DNA from 2 places in the Branchiibius cervicis genome. Region 1 is predicted to be linked to the other one. Evidence: riboswitches for the same ligand, from Rfam matches in the RefSeq annotation. Region 1 holds a riboswitch; the other holds the start of a gene.
What was found. A riboswitch is a leader RNA that binds a small molecule or an ion and turns the genes downstream of it on or off. The one in region 1 is predicted to bind cyclic di-AMP.
Positions count from the first base shown of each region.

Region 2: linked by a shared signal. The riboswitch ahead of ACFQBT_RS16305 (transglycosylase family protein) and the one ahead of ACFQBT_RS15695 (C40 family peptidase) in region 1 are both predicted to bind cyclic di-AMP.

Region 1 is NZ_JBHSWJ010000002.1:3,029,321-3,034,557, reverse strand. It holds gene serC (phosphoserine transaminase) at 1-524, opposite strand, end outside; gene pdxH (pyridoxamine 5'-phosphate oxidase) at 559-1,266, shown strand; gene ACFQBT_RS15700 (metal-dependent transcriptional regulator) at 1,634-2,338, shown strand; cyclic di-AMP (ydaO/yuaA leader) riboswitch at 2,499-2,666, shown strand; gene ACFQBT_RS15695 (C40 family peptidase) at 2,749-3,594, shown strand; gene ACFQBT_RS15690 (MFS transporter) at 3,656-4,849, opposite strand; gene ACFQBT_RS15685 (magnesium transporter CorA family protein) at 4,938-5,237, shown strand, end outside.
Region 2 is NZ_JBHSWJ010000002.1:3,150,634-3,155,870, reverse strand. It holds gene ACFQBT_RS16320 (CBS domain-containing protein) at 1-283, shown strand, start outside; gene ACFQBT_RS16315 (serine/threonine-protein kinase) at 363-1,610, shown strand; gene ACFQBT_RS16310 (hypothetical protein) at 1,577-2,014, shown strand; cyclic di-AMP (ydaO/yuaA leader) riboswitch at 2,319-2,492, shown strand; gene ACFQBT_RS16305 (transglycosylase family protein) at 2,501-3,283, shown strand; gene ACFQBT_RS16300 (TetR family transcriptional regulator) at 3,347-3,892, opposite strand; gene ACFQBT_RS16295 (biotin transporter BioY) at 3,959-4,561, shown strand; gene ACFQBT_RS16290 (winged helix-turn-helix transcriptional regulator) at 4,568-4,930, opposite strand; gene ACFQBT_RS16285 (SDR family oxidoreductase) at 5,029-5,237, shown strand, end outside.

The DNA.
Region 1 (5,237 bases):
CCGGCGGCGGCGGAGGTTGCGTCCACCACGAACAAGCCGTTCGCGGCCGGGCGCTGGATCGGACTGGCCGCGCCGGTCGAGGTCTCGTTGTGCGCTGTGGCGTAGACATCCACCTCGGCCGGGCCCAGGAGGGCCACCGAACCGGCGGGAGCCTCGACGACGAGCGGTTCCCGCAGCCAGGGTGCGCCCCCGGTGGCCGCCGCGAACTTGGCGGTGAACTCCCCGAAGACCGCGTGCGCGGCGCGCTCGCGGACCAGGCTGAACGCGGCCACGTCCCAGAAGGTCGTAGAACCGCCCATCCCGAGGATGACCTCGTAACCCTGCGGCAGGTCGAAGAAGACGGCCAGGCGTTCACGGATCTCGGCGACGAGTCGCTTGACGGGTGCCTGCCGGTGCGACGTACCCAGCACTGACTGACCGGTCGCGACCAGGTAGTCCAGTTGGGCGGGGCGGATCTTGCTCGGCCCGGAGCCGAAGCGGCCGTCGACGGGTCGCAGTTCGGGCGGGATCACCAAGTCGACCATGCGCGCCAGTGTGCCAGCGCCGTACGTTAGGAGGGTGGCGGATTTCGACGGGCGAGAAGAGCTGATCCAGGTGGCCCGCTGGGACTACGACGGCGAGGGCATCGACGAGGCGATGTTGCCCGGCGATCCGTGGACGGCGATCACCGGGTGGATCGAGGCCGCCCGGGAGCGCTCATTGGTCGCCGACGACGTGCCCGAGCCCGATGCGCTCAGCGTCGCGACCGCGGACGCGCAGGGCCAGCCGCACGTGCGCACCGTGCTGATGCGCTACCTGACCCCGCACGGGCCGGGTTTCTACACCAACCTCAACTCACTCAAGGGTCGCGACCTGGCTGCGAATCCGCGGATCGCGGCCGCGCTGACCTGGCCGCCGATGTTCCGGGCCATCCGCTTTACCGGCTCCGCCGAGGAACTGGCGCGCGATGTCGTCGCCGAATACTTCCGTTCCCGGCCCTATGGCTCCCGGATCGGCGCGTGGGCGTCCGCGCAGTCCGAGCCCCTGGAGCGGCGTGCCGTGCTGGATGAGAGGACCGAGCACTATGCCCACCGGTGGCCCGACCGCGGGGAACCGGGCGACGTACCGCTGCCGGATTTCTGGGGCGGCTACCTGATCCGGTGCGACGAGGTCGAGTTGTGGGCCGGGCGGCACAGCCGTCAGCACGACCGGTTGGTCTATGTGCGTACGGCGCCCGGCACCCTGGCCGATCACGACGCGTGGCGGATCGAGCGCCGCCAGCCGTAGCGTCGCCGGTCGCGGCGTCCCCGGGCGTGGAACAGCCCGCGGGCTGTCGACGAGGGTCGACGTGGATGCTGGACGAGGCATCCGCCCGCGGGCTGCGGCGGCTGCGTGGAATTCGCAGGCGCGGCGTCCATCGAGTCACGGAGCCGGCGGTTCGTCCGGCGTCCTTCGATGGCGTGCGCTAGCGCGCAACCACCTCACGCGTCCTTGCTGAAATCACTACAGGACCACCTCCTCTCTCGTGTAGGGCAACGGTAGGCAGGGGTTCCCGATCGCGGCAACCACTTTTCGGCGGGCATGTTTGGCGGCCGGAATTTGTTCCGCAGGCACAGATAGGCGAACCTTCGTTGGGTAAGGAACAATCAGCACCGTGAGCGACCTCATCGACACCACCGAGATGTATCTGCGGACGATCTTCGACCTCGAGGAAGAAGGCATCGTGCCGCTGCGGGCCCGCATCGCCGAGCGGTTGGGTCACTCCGGTCCGACGGTTTCCCAGACGGTGGCCCGGATGGAACGCGACGGACTGCTGACGCTGGCGGGGGACCGGCACCTGGAACTGACGGACAAGGGCCGTGAGCTGGCAACCCGGGTCATGCGCAAGCACCGGATCGCCGAGCGCCTGCTGGTGGACGTGATCGGCCTGGAGCTGCAGTACGTCCACGAAGAGGCGTGCCGTTGGGAGCACGTCATGAGCGAACGCGTCGAGCGCAAGATCCTGGGGCTGCTGGACGAGCAGCACATCTCGCCGTACGGCAACCCGATCCCCGGCCTGGACGAACTCGGCCTGCCCGAGTCCCCGGAGCGCTTCCGGGATGGGGTGATCTCACTGACCGAGGTGGTGGGCACCGAGCCCGCGGACCTGCTGGTCCGCCGGATCGGCGAGCCGGCGCAGGCGGAGTACGAAACCCTCGCGCTGTTGACCGGCGCGGGCATCGCCCCCGGCGTACGCGTCACGGCCAACCGCGAGGCCGACGGCCGGGTTCTGGTGCAGGTCAAGACCGCCGATGCCGAGGCCGCACAGAGCCTTTCGCTACCCAGGGACATCGCGTATCACGTGTTCGTCCAGCAGTGAATGTGACACAGATCACGTCCAAACTGGTAACACCCTGGGACTTTGCGCAGGAGTCCGTGATCAGTTTGTGATCTAGGCCTTTGTCTGATGTAAGTTGATCCGGCAGTCGCCAACCGGGGGCTGCCTCACCAGCCGGCATGCCGAATCCTGCCGCCGGATGATGAGCACAACGCGTGTCCGCACGGCAGGAGCGGGGGACCCACCTTCGACCGTCTTCACCGGCGGTCTCGGGGCTAAGACGACTGACGCAACGGGGAGCGTCCAGGAGTCCGGGGACCTCTTGACCCGAGCCCGACAGCTCACCTCGCAGGCATCCATGAGAGGTATTACTCACCGTGACCGGACTCGTTCCTGCTTCTTTCTCGCGCGCCAAGGGCCGCCACCGCGCGCCGGGCAAGCTCGCCACCACCATGAACTCCACTGCGCGCGTCTCCGCCGCAGTCGCCGTCTCCGGCGGGATCGCCGCCGCGGTCGCCGTGCCCCAGGTCGCGTCGGCGTCGCCGTCGGCGGCCACCAGGGTCACGACCGCTAGCAACACGCAGGCCGAGTCGGCCGCTTTCGTCAACCTCGGCCTGAGCAGCAACTCCGCTCAGGTCTCGGCCGCGGTGGCCGATACCGCCGCGCAGCACAGTGCGCTGCTCGACCTGAGCAAGCTGGTCGCTGCCGCACCGGCCGCCAAGCCGTTGCTGGAGTCGATCGCGGCCAAGACCTACACCCAGCCGGCCCCCGCGCCGGCGGCCACGACGCACCGTCAGACGACGACCTCCACCTCGCGATCCGCCACCCGTACGCCCGCCCCGCAGGCCTCCTCGAACGACTCCGGGTCCGGCAACTCCTCGTCCGGCAACTCCGGTTCGGGTAACTCCGGTTCGGGTAACTCCGGCAGCACTGGCGGTAGCTCGGTGTCGCTGCCCAGCGGGAGCGGGCACAGCGCGGTCATCGCGATCGCCAAGCGCTACCTGGGTGTGCCCTACATCCTCGGCGGTTCCAGCCCCAGTGGCTTCGACTGCTCCGGCCTGACCAGCTACGTCTACCGCCAGTTGGGCATCTCGCTGCCGCGCACCGCTTCCGCCCAGCAGGCCTCGGTGCCCTCGGTGAGCACCCCGCAGGTCGGTGACCTGGTGTTCTTCGGCTACCCGGCCTACCACGTGGGCATCTACGCCGGCAACGGCATGATGATCGCCGCGCCGCACCCGGGCACGGTCGTGAAGCTGCAGCCGATCTACCAGACCCCGTCCGGTTACGGTCGCCCCTGATCCAGGACCGCACAGACGAAAGCCCCGCCGGGAACCGGCGGGGCTTTCGTCTGTGCGCGGATCAGCTCGCGGTGGTGCGTGGCGGTGTGCGCGGGGCGGTGGCCGGTGCGAACGCGAGCGCCAGGACGGCGGCGATCCCGATGACCAGCAGCGCGTGCAGGATGCCGACGTGCTCACCGAGCAACCCCAGCAGCGGCGGGCCGCCGAGGAAAGCCGTGTAGCCGATCGTCGTGACCACCGACAACCGTGCGGTGGCCCGGGTCGGGTCGTCCGTCGCGGCGCTGATGCCGACCGGGAAGCCCATCGAGGCGCCGACACCCCACAGCATCGCGCCGAGGTAGGCCAAGGCGGTGTTGCCGAAGACGACCAGCAGGCTGCCCACCAGGGCGATCGCGAACAGCATCCGCAGCATCGCCACGCGGCCGAACCGGTCCAGCAGGTGGGTGCCGAAGACCCGGGCCAGCGTCATGAAGCCCAGGAAGATCGCGAACCCGAGGACGCCGGCCCAGTGCGGCACGCCGTGCCCGTCGACCATCGCGATGGAGATCCAGTCGTTGGCGGTGCCCTCGGTGAAGGCGGCGATCAACACGACGACTCCGATGGCCAGGGTGCGCGGCTCCAGCCAGGCCGAACGGGCCGGCGCACTGCTCACCTGGTCGTCAGCAGCCTCGTCGGAGTCCTCGTCGAAACGCGCCGAATACACCCAGCCGACGACGAACACCACCGCCGAGGTGATCACCAGGTGCACACCCACCGGCACGTGCAGCGCCGTCATCGCGGCCCCGATCAGCGCGAAGAGCACGGTGCCCGCACTGAAGGCCGCGTGATAGCGGGGCATGATCGAGTGGCCGAGCTTCTTCTCGACGGTCGCGCCCTGCAGATTCATCGTCACGTCCCAGAGGGAGATGCCGATCCCGATCAGCACCATGCCCGGGACCACCAGGGCGACCTCGCCGGCCAGGGACGTGGCAGCGCCGGCACCGATCAGGCCGACGCAGGCAAGCACCAGACCGATGCGTTCGGTACGCCGCGGCCCCAGCCGGCGGATCACCGCACCGGACAGCGGCAACGTGCAGACGCTCGCCAGCGAGGCCACCAGCAGCAGCAGACCGAGGTGGGCCAGTGACAGGCCGAGGGCGCTGCGGATGTCCGGTAGGCGCGAGGCCCAACTGGCGAAGGCGGCCCCGTTGAGCAGGAACAACGCGTAGACGGCGAACGACTGACGGTTCAAGGCGGAGGTGACGGTGAGACTCATTTGCCGTCATTGTCTCCCGCGGAAGGTCAGGTCCTGACATCCGCGATGGGCGATTGGGCGGCCCCGGAACCGCGGAGCACAATAGGGGGTGGAGATCACCTGCCCGATCAAGGTCCGGGGGTGGCGCGGCGGTGAGCCCTTGTCCGACGTACCCCGCAAGCAGATCGGGGACCTGCTGGATGCGCCCGACGGGTTGGCGTGGGTCGACCTGGTCGACCCCAGCGCGCAGGACCTGACCGAGCTCAGCCACCGGGTCCACCTGAGCCCGACCTCGATCGAGGACGCGCTGGCGCCCTACGAGCGGCCCAAGCTGACCCGTCACGGCGACCATTTGTTCGTCATGGCGTACGCAACGGATCTGTCCGGTCCGGCGTCGGCACCCGAAAGC
Region 2 (5,237 bases), 120 kb from region 1:
CGAACGCGACATCGTGCGGGGATTGGCGCAGCAGGGCAGCGCCGTCCTCGATCTGCCGGTCAGCTCGTTGATGACCACCCAGGTCGAGACGTGTTCCCCCGGTGACGACGTCCCGGTCCTCGCCGAACGCATGACCAGTCTGCGGATCCGCCACCTGCCGGTGACCTCCGACGACGACGAGCCCGGAGTCCTCGCCATCGTCAGCATCGGCGACATCGTCAAATCCCGTCTGGAGGAGTTGGAGCACGAGCGCAGCCAGTTGGAGAACTACATCTCGCAGTGAGCATCGTCCGTAGGATCGCGGGCGCGCCGAGCGAGCGGTGCGCAACAGCACAGGTCCGCACACGACGTACCGTTGGTCCATGAGCAGCGCGGACGGGCCCGAGGGCTGGCCCGGTGTCGATCCGTACGCGGATCCGACCGCAGCGGCACCCAGCGCCGGGGAGAAGACCGAACCCATCCGTCGCCGGTTGCCCGGTGCCACCACGCAACGGCCGCGGGAGATGCTGGGCGCCTACGAGCTCCTCGATCAGGTCGGCGAGGGCGGGATGGGTGTGGTCTATCGCGCCAAGGCTCCGGACGGGCAGTACGTCGCGCTGAAGGCTCTGCGCCCCTACATCGCCCACGATCCCGACGCCCGGGCGCGTCTTCGCCGCGAGGTCGCATCGCTGCGCCGAGTGCGCGCGCCCGGTGTCGCGGCCCTGCTGGATGCCGACGTGGACGGCCCGCGTCCCTACCTGGTCACCGAGTTCGTCTCGGGGCCGCCACTGGACAAGGTCGTGGCCAACGAGGGCCGGTTCACCGACCGGCGCCTGGCGGATCTGGCGCAGGGTCTGGCCGATGCGCTGGGTGCGATCCACCGCGCGGGAGTCATCCACCGCGACCTCAAACCGGGCAACGTCCTGGTCGGCCGCGACGGGCCGGTGCTGATCGACTTCGGCATCTCGCACGTCGCCGAGGACTCCCGGTTGACGATGACCGGGCTGGTGATGGGCACCCCCGGTTACCTGTCGCCGGAGATGGTCGAAGGCGGCCAGGTCACCCAGGCCGCCGACTGGTGGGGCTGGGCGGCCACCTTGGCGTACGCCGCGTCCGGTACGCCGCCGTTCGGCCGCGGCCAGATGACCGTCGTACTGGACCGGGTGCTGCGCGGCCAGGCCGATCTGAGCGGCGTCGACGAACGTATCCGGCCGTTGCTCGCCTCGGCGCTGTCGCCGGACCCCGCACAACGACCCGGGACCGAGCAGGTGCTGCACGAGCTACGGGTCTACGCCGCCGGCGGCTACACCACCGGGATGCCGGTCACCGCGGCGGCCGTGCCGCACACCGCACCCCTGCGACCGGACACCACCAAGCGGCTGCCTGCGAACGGCGTACCCGCGGCTTTCACGGCCGGGCGGGTCGCGTCGGCGCAACGCCCGCCCGCGCGGGTGCACGCGGCCAACTACTGGGCACCGCCCCCGCCGGCCAACCAGCCGGCACCGGTCAGCCAGCCCGCGCCGGTCAGCCAGCCGGCACCGGTCAGTCGCCCTGGGCCGTCCGACCCCGGATCGGGCGGGCGCCGCGGTCCGGGACGTTGGCCGCGCTGCTGGTCGCGGTGGTGGCGCTGAGCACTGTCGCGCCCGTGGCCGCGTGGGGTGCTGTGCTGATCTGGTCGTTCGCGGCGCGGTGGGTGGACCGGGCCATGACCGCGATGGTGGTGCGCCGGTTCGACGCCGGCCGGCGGTCGACCGACCCGTTGGTGGCCGCCGCCGCCGCGCCGTGGCAGGCCCTGATTGCTGTGATCAGCACGGTGGTGGCCGCGATCCTGCCGCTCATCGTGGGCGTCGCGGGCGCCGTCGCAACGGCACTGGGGGTGGCGGTGCTGCACGGCGGCGACCCGCAGTTGGGCCGGCCGCTACCGATCGCGGTCGGGACACTCCTGGGGACGGCCCTATCCTGGTGGGGGCCCGGGGGCAGGCGCTGCGCCGCGGATCGCGCAGCATCGTGCGCACGATCGCACCGCAACCCGTGATCGGCACGGTGTTCGTGGTCGTGGTTCTCGCGGTGTCGGCCTGGTGCGGGCTGAGGGCGGTCAGTCATTGGACGCAGGGGCCCAGCTGGTGGCCCTATTCCAGCGCTTCCCAGATCCCCGGGTACGACTCAATTCCCACCCTGCCCAGCATGCGCTGAGGAAAATGTCGAACCCATTCACGATGATGCGTAACGATCCGGTATCTTTCGTCGATAGTTCTTGCGGTGGGCAGCTCGCTGGCCACCGGATGACTAGAACCACAACTTCATTTCTGTCCGAGCGCCTGAACGCCGAGCCTCAACCCTCAGGCGCGTAGCCGTACCACCATGGTGCGGTGAGGACGGGGGACCCACCGCCGCATCCGCGGCGTTCGGCCCCGGATCCCGATCCGCGGCCTTGGGGTGAAGCCGGTACGCCGGCCGGGCACCTGACAGCCCGAACCCGACAGCTCACCCCGCAGGCGTTCGTCAGGAAGGATCCTCTTTCGTGCGCTATACCCCTAAGCACGCTGCGCCCAAACAGTCCGTTGCTGCACGTCGGACCGCCACGGCCGTCGCCGTCGGAGCCAGCACCCTCGGCGCCGGCATGATCGCGGGCACCGCCTCGGCCCACGCGGCCACCGTCTCCGTCGCCCCGGCGGTCGCTCCGGCGACCGTCACCGTGAAGGCGGCCAGCTCCGGAGTCAAGCTCGCGGTCGACGGCGTGATCGGCCCGAAGACGACCAGGGCCCTCCAGCGCTGGGTCGGCGTGTCGCAGACCGGCTCAATGAACCTGAGCACTCGCAAGGCCTTGCAGAAGAAGGTCGGCACCACCCGCGACGGTGTGATCGGTCCCAAGACGGTCGCGGCCCTGCAGAAGAAGATCGGTATCTCCCGTGACGGTGCGCGCTACCTCAACGGTCGCACCGTGAAAGGCCTGCAGAGCTACCTCAACCGCACGCTGAAGCTGACCGGTACCGCGCCGGTGTCCAGCTCCAAGCCCACCGGCGGCACCTCCCGCGGCGGTGAGCGCCTGAACCTGGCCCGCGCGGCCATGTGGGACCGCATCGCCTGGTGCGAGTCGGGTCGCCGCTGGGGTCTGGTGGCCTCCAACCGCACCGGTACCTACTACGGCGGTCTGATGATGACTCACGACGCGTGGCGCATCGGCGGTGGGCTGGCGTTCTCCTACAACGCCAACCAGTCCTCCCGCGAGGAGCAGATCACCGTGGCCAACAACCTCTACGCGCAGCTCGGCCTGAAGCCGTGGTCCTGCGCCTGGGCGGCCTGACGGCCCCATCTGTCGACGGCCCCTCGCTTCCGCCGGAGCGAGGGGCCGTCGTGCGCCCGGCCGCTATGTCCCGGGTCGTAGGCCTGCTTCCAGCAGCGCGACGCCGGCCGCGAACTCCGCATCGCGGTCCGCGTCCGGCTCGTCGATCACCCCGAGCCGCGCCGCGAACTCCTGCTGCTGCTCGAAGAACACGAAGCCGAGCACGTAGTGCACGGCGGTGCGCGCGGCCGTCGCTGCCTCGGGCGCTCCCGCGGCTGCGGCCTCGAACAGGGTCAGGGCCGGCATGTCGCTCAGCCCGAGCGCGTAGGAGCTGTAGACCAGTTCCGCACCGTCGCGGTGGGTGAGCAGCGCGTCGCGGAACGCCTGCGCCGCCTGCTGGAGGCTCGTGGCGTCGCTGTCGCTCAGCGGTGCCAGGATGCGCTGGCTGACCGCGGCCAGCAGCGACTGTTTGTTGGGAAAGTGCCAGTAGAGCGCGCTGGGCTGAAGATCGAGGTAATCCGCGATCCGGCGCATCGACAGACCCGGTAGGCCGTGGCTGCTCAAGATCTCGAGCGCGGCATCGACCACGTCGTCCGCGGTGCGGCGGGCGGTTGCGGGGCCGGCGGGCATGCGGCTACCGTACCTGAACAGTGTTCACCTGAATGGTGTTCAGGAAGCGTGCAACCGGAGGTCCCCATGAGTCTCGATGCCACCCACAACGCGGCGATCGCCGTCCCGCGCAGCAAGGTGCGGGTCCTGGCCGACGTGCTGCCCGGCGGGCTGGCCCGCGACGTCGTGCTGGTCGCGGCGACGGTGCTGTTGCTGATCGGTGCGGGCCAGGTGACGATTCCGCTGCCATGGACCCCGGTGCCGCTGTCGCTGGGGACCTTCGCCGTGATCGCCTCGGGTGCGGCACTGGGCTCGGTGCGTGGTTTCGCATCCGTGGCCATCTACTTCGCGGCCGGTATCGCGGGTGCGCCGGTGTTCGCCCAGCACACCAGCGGCTGGAATTTTGCGTCCTTCGGCTACCTGATCGGGATGCTGGTCGCCTCGCCGTTGGTGGGCTACCTGGCCGAGCGCGGCTGGTCGCGGACCATCTCGACGATGGCCGTCTCCGCGGCCATCGGCTCGCTGGTCGTCTACGCGTTCGGCGTGCCGTGGCTGATGCATTTCGCGGGCGTCGACTTCGGCACGGGCCTCTCGCTGGGCGTGACCCCGTTCCTGATCGGTGACGGACTCAAAATCGCCGCGATCGCACTGCTGCTGCCAGCAGGTTGGAAGTTGCTGGACCGCCGCTGAGGCGAGTCAGCCCCGCTCGTCGTACGCCCTGTTGGCCCGCTCGACCTGCGGTACGTGCGTTTCCGCCCATTCGCGGACTGCGCTCAGCGGCTCCAGCAGTGAGCGGCCGAGCGGGGTGAGGCGATACTCGACGTACGGCGGGTGGCCGCCCTTGTCGACGCGAGCGACCAGTCCGTCGTACTCCAGGGCCCGCAACGTCTCCGTGAGCACCTTGGCAGTGATGCCCTCGATGTGCTTCTTCAACTCGGTGAAGCGCAGCGGCCGGTCCGCCAGTGCCGTCACTACGAAGACGGTCCAGCGGGCCCCGATGCGGTGCAGCACCACTCGGCTCGGGCAGGTGGGCGCCATCACGTCGTACGCCTTGGCCATGTCGGATCATTCCTGGTCGGAGTCGGTTTCGTTGTAGATACCGGTATCAAATAGATACCGTCTTGCCCGACAGCGTATCCGCAACGAAGGAGAAGACGATGACGGACCTGACCGGCCAGAGGGTGCTCGTGATCGGCGGCGGTAAGAATCTCGGCCTGGCTATCGCGCAGAAGGCGGCGGCGCTCGGCGCGGACGTGACGATTGGCGTACGTTCGTTGCGCGAGGTCGCTGAAGGCTTCCAGGTGCTTCACCTGGATATCACCGACGAGGACTCGATTGCCGCTGCGGCAGCGGAATTGGGCCCGGT